One region of the Mesorhizobium sp. M4B.F.Ca.ET.017.02.2.1 genome, then DNA from elsewhere that is predicted to be linked to it. Evidence: predicted binding sites of a transcription regulator. Region 1 holds the regulator's gene; each other region holds the start of a gene.
The links. The regulator LexA, encoded in region 1, represses DNA repair genes until DNA is damaged. The targets are predictions, from matches to a motif close to TGTTCNNNNTGTGTTCNG.
Positions count from the first base shown of each region.

Region 2: EN738_RS14240 (PA0069 family radical SAM protein) is a predicted target of LexA. The motif match lies at 1,139-1,156, and genes of this name have one in related genera.
Region 3: recA (recombinase RecA) is a predicted target of LexA. The motif match lies at 1,338-1,355, and genes of this name have one in related genera.

Region 1 covers NZ_RZOF01000235.1:5,685-7,950, reverse strand. The annotation lists gene glp (gephyrin-like molybdotransferase Glp) at 1-776, shown strand, start outside; gene lexA (transcriptional repressor LexA) at 893-1,627, shown strand; gene EN738_RS23605 (ComEC/Rec2 family competence protein) at 1,621-2,266, opposite strand, start outside.
Region 2 covers NZ_RZOF01000096.1:3,432-5,697, forward strand. The annotation lists gene EN738_RS14240 (PA0069 family radical SAM protein) at 1-1,064, opposite strand, end outside; gene EN738_RS14245 (glycosyltransferase) at 1,215-1,718, shown strand; partial or broken gene EN738_RS14250 (hypothetical protein) at 1,749-2,129, shown strand; gene moaB (molybdenum cofactor biosynthesis protein B) at 2,152-2,266, opposite strand, start outside.
Region 3 covers NZ_RZOF01000009.1:31,862-34,127, forward strand. The annotation lists gene recA (recombinase RecA) at 114-1,214, opposite strand; gene EN738_RS02645 (carbohydrate kinase family protein) at 1,497-2,266, shown strand, end outside.

The DNA.
Region 1 (2,266 bases):
ATGTGCTGCTGGAAAAGGGCCGGCTGCTCGATCCGGCGGCACTGTCGCTGGCGGCATCCGCCAACCACCCGCGCCTCACTGTGGTGAAGCGGCCGCTGGTCGCCATCATCGCCACCGGCGACGAACTGCTGCCACCCGGCAGCGAACTCGGTCCCGATCAGATCATCTCGTCCAACGCCTATGGCGTCGCCGCCGCTGCGCAATCGGTCGGCGCCCGCGCGCTCGATCTCGGCATTGCCGCCGACCGCAGGGAAGCGATCTCCGCGCTGGTCAGGCAGGCCGTCGAGCAGCAGGCCGATGTCATCGTGACGCTTGGCGGCGCCTCGGTCGGCGACCACGATCTCATTCACGGCGTGCTGACCGGCGAAGGCATGACGCTCGATTTCTGGAAGATCGCCATGCGCCCGGGCAAGCCGCTGATGTTCGGCCGGCTGGGACCCGCGCGCTGCATCGGCCTGCCCGGCAATCCGGTGGCGAGCCTGGTCTGTTCGCAGCTGTTCCTGAAGCCGTTGCTGGCGCGGCTCGGTGGCCGCGCGTTCACCCAGGACATTCGCGAGGCGCGGCTGGGCGCCGCGATGCAGGCAAACGATCTGAGGCAGGATTACGTGCGGGCCGTCGTCCGCGAAGAAGCCGGCTCACTGGTTGCGACGCCCTTCGGCATCCAGGACTCCTCGATGCTGCGCATGCTCGCCGACGCCAATGGCCTCGTGGTGCGAGAGCCCTTCGCCCCGGCCGCCGCCGTCGGCGACGCTTGTCGCGTTCTGATGCTACGCTGAACAAAACGTCAACGCATTCATTAAACTTTAAACGGTTGCGGAACACAACTGGAACAGATAGTGTTTGTTCTGGGTTTGTTTTTCTGATTCTGGTTTCAGAACCCGTGGGGGCCGCCATGCTGACGCGCAAACAACATGAACTCCTGATGTTCATCCATGAACGGCTGAAGGAAAGCGGCATTCCGCCCTCTTTCGACGAGATGAAGGAGGCGCTTGATCTGGCTTCGAAGTCGGGCATCCACCGGCTGATCACTGCGCTTGAGGAGCGCGGCTTCATTCGCCGGCTGCCCAACCGGGCGCGTGCGCTGGAAGTGCTGCGCCTGCCCGATTCGATCGCGCCTGGCCTCAATGCCGCGAAGAAGTTTTCGCCGAGCGTCATCCAGGGAAGCCTCGGACAGGGCAATCTCGGCCGGCAGATCAAACCGGCGTCGCCGTCGCGCACCCCCAGCAATGACGACGACGCTGTGTCGGCGGTGTCGATCCCGGTAATGGGCCGCATCGCCGCCGGCGTGCCGATCGACGCCATCCAGCACCAGACGCATTCGATCTCGGTGCCCCCCGACATGATCTCGGGCGGCGAGCATTATGCGCTGGAGGTGAAGGGCGACTCGATGATCGAGGCCGGCATCTTCGACGGCGACACGGTCATCATCCGCAACGCCGACACGGCGAGCCCCGGCGAGATCGTTGTGGCGCTGGTCGACGAGGAAGAGGCGACGCTGAAGCGCTTCCGCCGCAAGGGCGCATCGATCGCGCTCGAAGCCGCCAACCCTGCCTATGAGACCCGCATCTTCGGCCCTGACCGGGTCAAGGTGCAAGGCAAGCTGGTCGGCCTGATCCGGCGCTACTGAGCGGACGGCGCCAGTTTGACCACCGGTCTTTCGGGTCTCTGGTATGGCGGCAGTCCCCTCGCCTCGCGAGAGTATTTGCGCTGCTCGTGCCATGGCCGGTAGGGCTTTTCGACCGCGTAGCGGATTGTTGCTTGCGCGGTCGCCGATTGCGGATCGAAGAAGACGGCGGCGCTGCCTGAGCGGGCGAGCTGGCGTTTGGTGACGACGAGGGCCAGCGAATTCCAGCAGGGACTGTAGGCGGTGGCGTCGTCGATGACGATCAGGTCGGCGAAGGCGCAGGCCGGCCGCGCCGTCTTGCGGTTTTCCGCGAGCGCCACGATTGCGCCGGACGGATGCCGGGCAAGGCACAGTCCGTCCCTGCAGTAGAATGGCGAGCCAGGCGGCAGGTCGAGCGGATCGATGTCGAAGCGTGCATCCCCTGTCTCGAAGGTCTCCGGCTCGACGATGGTCTCGGCCACCAGCGCGCGTTTCCAGTTGTCGGTGGTGAATTCGTTCGACCGCGCCCGGTTGACGGCGAGTTCGCCGCCGCCGATCGGCATCGCCACCAGATGCGCATCCTCCGAGATCAGCACATCGGGCGTGCGGGTATTTGAAACCGTCAGCAGGCCGGCCAGAGCGAAGGGGATCGCCGCAAGTCTC
Region 2 (2,266 bases), on a different contig from region 1:
TTGGCGGTGATCTCGAAACGGCGGCCGATCTGCCAGGCATAGGGTCCGGCGCCCTTCATGCGCTTGCCCCATTCCGAATCGTAGTCCTTGCCGTCGCGCATCGAACGGATCAGCGACATCACGTGCCGGTAGCGGTCCGGATAATGGCGCAACAGCCAGTCCTTGAAGATCGGCGCCACCTCCAGCGGCAGCCGCAGCACGACATAGCCCGCTTCGCGCGCGCCGGCGGCGCGTGCCGAATCGAGGATGCGCTCCATCTCCGGATCGGTCAGGCCGGGGATGATCGGCGCGACCATGACGGAGGCCGGAATGCCGGCGTCGGAGAGCTGCCGGATCGCCTCCAGCCGCTTGGTCGGCGTCGACGCGCGCGGTTCCATGGTTCTCGCCAGCATGCGGTCGAGCGTCGTCACCGACAACGCCACCTTGGCAAGTCCGCGTTCGGCCATGCGCGACAGGATGTCGATGTCGCGCGTCACCAGCGCCGACTTGGTGACGATGCCGACCGGATGGCCGCGCGCCTCCAGCACTTCGAGGATCTCGCGCATGATCCGGTACTGCTTCTCGATCGGCTGGTAGGGATCGGTGTTGGTGCCGATGGCGATGGTGCGCGGCTGGTAGCCGGACTTCGACAGTTCCTTGTCGAGCATGCGCGCCGCATCAGGCTTGGCGAACAGCTTCGATTCGAAATCGAGTCCCGGCGACAGGCCCATGAAGGAATGCGTCGGCCTGGCAAAGCAGTAGACGCAGCCATGCTCGCAACCGCGATAGGGGTTGATCGAACGATCGAAGGAGATGTCGGGCGACTCGTTGCGCGTGATGATGGTGCGCGGCCTCTCGACCTGCACCTCGGTCTTGAACGGCGGCAGTTCCTCCAGCGAATTCCAGCCGTCGTCGAACACATGCCGGCTGACCGGCTCGAAGCGGCCGGACGGATTAATGCCGGCGGAACGGCCGCGATTGCGGTCGGGCCGCACGCGCATGCCGCTCTGCTCGATCATCGCATTCGCCATCTCGGCTCTCCCGGCTCCGAAGGCTGCAATGTCGGCACGCACGATCTGTTCCATTTTCGCCCTTTCCCAAGGACTGTCAGCAGGCTGTCGAATCGCTCTGTTCATGAAACTATTCCTATTTTCTCGATGAGAACAAAGCAAGAACTTTTTGTGCCGCGATGCAAAAACTGGCGCATGGCGCGGCTTTCCGCTATTCGGCTGGCAATGCTCACCGTTCTCATCGAAACCCTGAATGACGAAGAGGGCCTTGCCCGCACGCTCGCCTCGCTGATCGGCGGCGCGGTCGAAGGCGTGGTGCGCGACGTCGTCGTCTGCGACACCGGCTCGACCGACCAGACGCACCGCGTTGCCGACCATGCCGGCTGCCACTATGTCGCCGGCGGCATCGCCGCCGGTATCCGGCAGGCAAAGGGCGACTGGCTGCTGTTGCTGGAGCCCGGCGCGCGGCTGTCGGACGGCTGGATCGACGAGGTCGTGGCCCACACGGCGAAGGCCACCATGCCGGCGCGTTTTTCTCGCGCGCGCGGCAGCCGCGCGCCGTTCCTGGCCAGGGTCTTTTCCGGCAACCGGGCGCTGGCCGAGGGGCTGGTCATCAGCAAGCGCCAGGCCACGGCGCTCGCCAAAAGCGCCCGCAGCGCCGAAGCCATCGCGCGCGGCCTGGCAACGAAAAGACTCGACGCGGAGATTTGGGTCGCGCCGCCGAAGTGATTTTTCCCGCGTTTTTGGGGGAGAAGGAGCGCCGACAAGAACCTTGCCTCGCTCGGCAAGTACCATTTCGATCTCGACGACTGGCGGATGCTGAAATTCTTCTCCTACCTGAAGCCCTGCGATGCCGGCACCGGCCCGCATGTCTATGTGCGCGGCAGCCACAAACGCCGCAGCCTAAAGCACCAACTTACGCTGCTTGTCGAGCATCCGGCGGATGAGGTGCTGAAGGTCTATGGCGACGACAGCCCGGTCACGCTCACGGGTGAAGCAGGGCTCGGCTTCGTCGAGGATCCGTTCGGCTTCGACATGGGCACGGTGCCTTCGCGCACGCCGCGGCTGATGATGGAAGTCGGCTTCGGCGTCTCGCGCCCCTCGCGCCGGCGCTTCCACGGCGAGCCGGTCATCCGCTGAAGCGGCGACGCCCGTCAGGCGGTCACCCGGCCTTGCCGCGTTTCAGGTGCTCGTCCAGGCGCGGCATGATCTCGACGAAGTTGCAGGGCATGTGACGGTAGTCGAGCTGCGCCTTGATGATGCCGTCCCAGGCGTCC
Region 3 (2,266 bases), on a different contig from region 1:
CTGGCTGGGCATCGCCCGAAACGCAAACCGCCGGCACAAGGCCGGCGGTTCGGGACGCAGTACTAAAGAACTCAATTACATAAGCAGATAGTAATAAACCGAGATTGTGTCACCTACATGGCGCCGGCTTCGTCCTCGAAACCGTCGTCACCGCCGCCCTCGGACCCGCCATTCTCGAGGAATTTCTCAGCGATCAGCCCGGCATTCTGCCTGAGCGCCATTTCGATCTCGCGCGCTGTGTCGGGATTGTCGCGCAGGAACAGTTTTGCGTTCTCGCGGCCTTGGCCGAGACGCTGCGAATTGTAGGAGAACCAGGCGCCGGATTTCTCGACCACGCCGGCCTTGACGCCGAGGTCGACCAGCTCGCCGGTCTTCGACACGCCCTCGCCGTACATGATGTCGAACTCGACCACCTTGAAGGGCGGCGCCAGCTTGTTCTTGACGACCTTGACGCGGGTCTGGTTGCCGACGACCTCGTCGCGGTCCTTGACCGAGCCGATGCGGCGGATGTCGAGGCGGACCGAGGCGTAGAACTTCAGCGCGTTACCGCCGGTCGTCGTCTCGGGCGAGCCGAACATGACGCCGATCTTCATGCGGATCTGGTTGATGAAGATGACCATGGTGTTGGAGCGCGAGATCGAGGCGGTCAGCTTGCGCAGCGCCTGGCTCATCAGGCGGGCCTGTAGGCCGGGCAGCGCATCGCCCATCTCACCTTCGATTTCGGCGCGCGGCGTCAGCGCGGCGACCGAATCGACCACCAGAACATCGATGGCGCCGGAGCGCACCAGCGTGTCGCAGATCTCCAGCGCCTGCTCGCCGGTGTCGGGCTGCGAGATCAGCAGGTTTTCGAGGTCGACACCGAGCTTGCGGGCATAGACCGGATCGAGCGCGTGCTCGGCATCGACGAAGGCGCAGATGCCGCCCTTCTTCTGGGCTTCCGCCACGGTGTGCAGCGCCAGCGTCGTCTTGCCCGAGCTTTCCGGCCCGTAGATCTCGATGATGCGGCCGCGCGGCAGGCCGCCGACGCCGAGCGCGATGTCGAGGCCGAGCGACCCGGTCGGCACGGTTTCGATTTCGACCACCTGCTCATTGGCGCCGAGGCGCATGATCGAGCCCTTGCCGAAGGCGCGCTCGATTTGCGACAGCGCCGCGTCCAGAGCCTTTGATTTGTCCACTGCCTTATCCTCTACAAGCCGCAAAGTATTCTGAGCCATGATACATCACCCCTTGGTCGTCAATGAAGGCCGGACAATCCGTGATCCCTACCATTTTGTACCTTTTTTGTTCTCGTTTGGCAAGAGACATCAAGCTGCTGAAAAACAATCAATATCTTGATCTGTTCTATTTATGTCCTACAACACACAGCGGCGGCGTCTTCCAATCGGCCACGCAGGGTTCCATTGTCCGGCCGGCCCGAATCGCGGCGTTGATTGCGGGGCGGCGCGGAGAAACCTAGTGTGCGCGGCCGGACAATCAACAAAGGTATCGACGCCACGATGGTGAAGTCCCCCAACATCCTTGCCGTGGGCGGCGCCCATATCGACCGGCGGGGCCAGGTGTCAGGCCCTTACGTGCCGGCTGCCTCGAACCCCGGCACCATGCGCGAGGATGTCGGCGGCGGCGTCTTCAACGCGTTGCGCAGCGTGGTCAGGCGCGGCGTCTCGGCCTCGCTGCTGTCGATGCGTGGCGGCGACGCCGCGGCCGAGACTGTGTCGACGGCGATCGCGAGCGCCGGCATCGCCGACCTGTCGGCGGTGTTCCTCGACCGCACGACGCCGAGCTACACGGCGCTGATCGACCGCGACGGCGAGCTGATAGTCGGCTTTGCCGACATGGCGCTCTACGACCTCGCCTTCCCCAAGCAGATCCGCCGCGCCAAGGTGCGCGAGGCGATCGCTTCCGCCGATGCCCTCCTATGCGACGCGAACCTGCCGTCCGCGGCACTGGAACGGCTGGTGGCGCAAGCCGCCGGCAAGCCGGTCTTCGCCATCGCCATCTCGCCAGCCAAGGTGGTGCGGCTGGCGCCGGTGCTGGGCAGCCTTGCCGTGCTGTTCATGAACCGGCGCGAGGCCGGCGCCCTCGCCGGCCTGGGCGACGATGCGAATGGCCACGATCTGGTCGGCGGGCTGCGGCGCGCCGGGCTCACGAGCGGCGTGGTGACGGCGGGCGGCGAGCCGGTGCTGGGCTTCGACGGCGAGGGCCTGTTCTCCATCGCCCCGCCCGCTCCGCGTAGGATCGCCGACGTCACCGGCGCCGGCGATGCGCT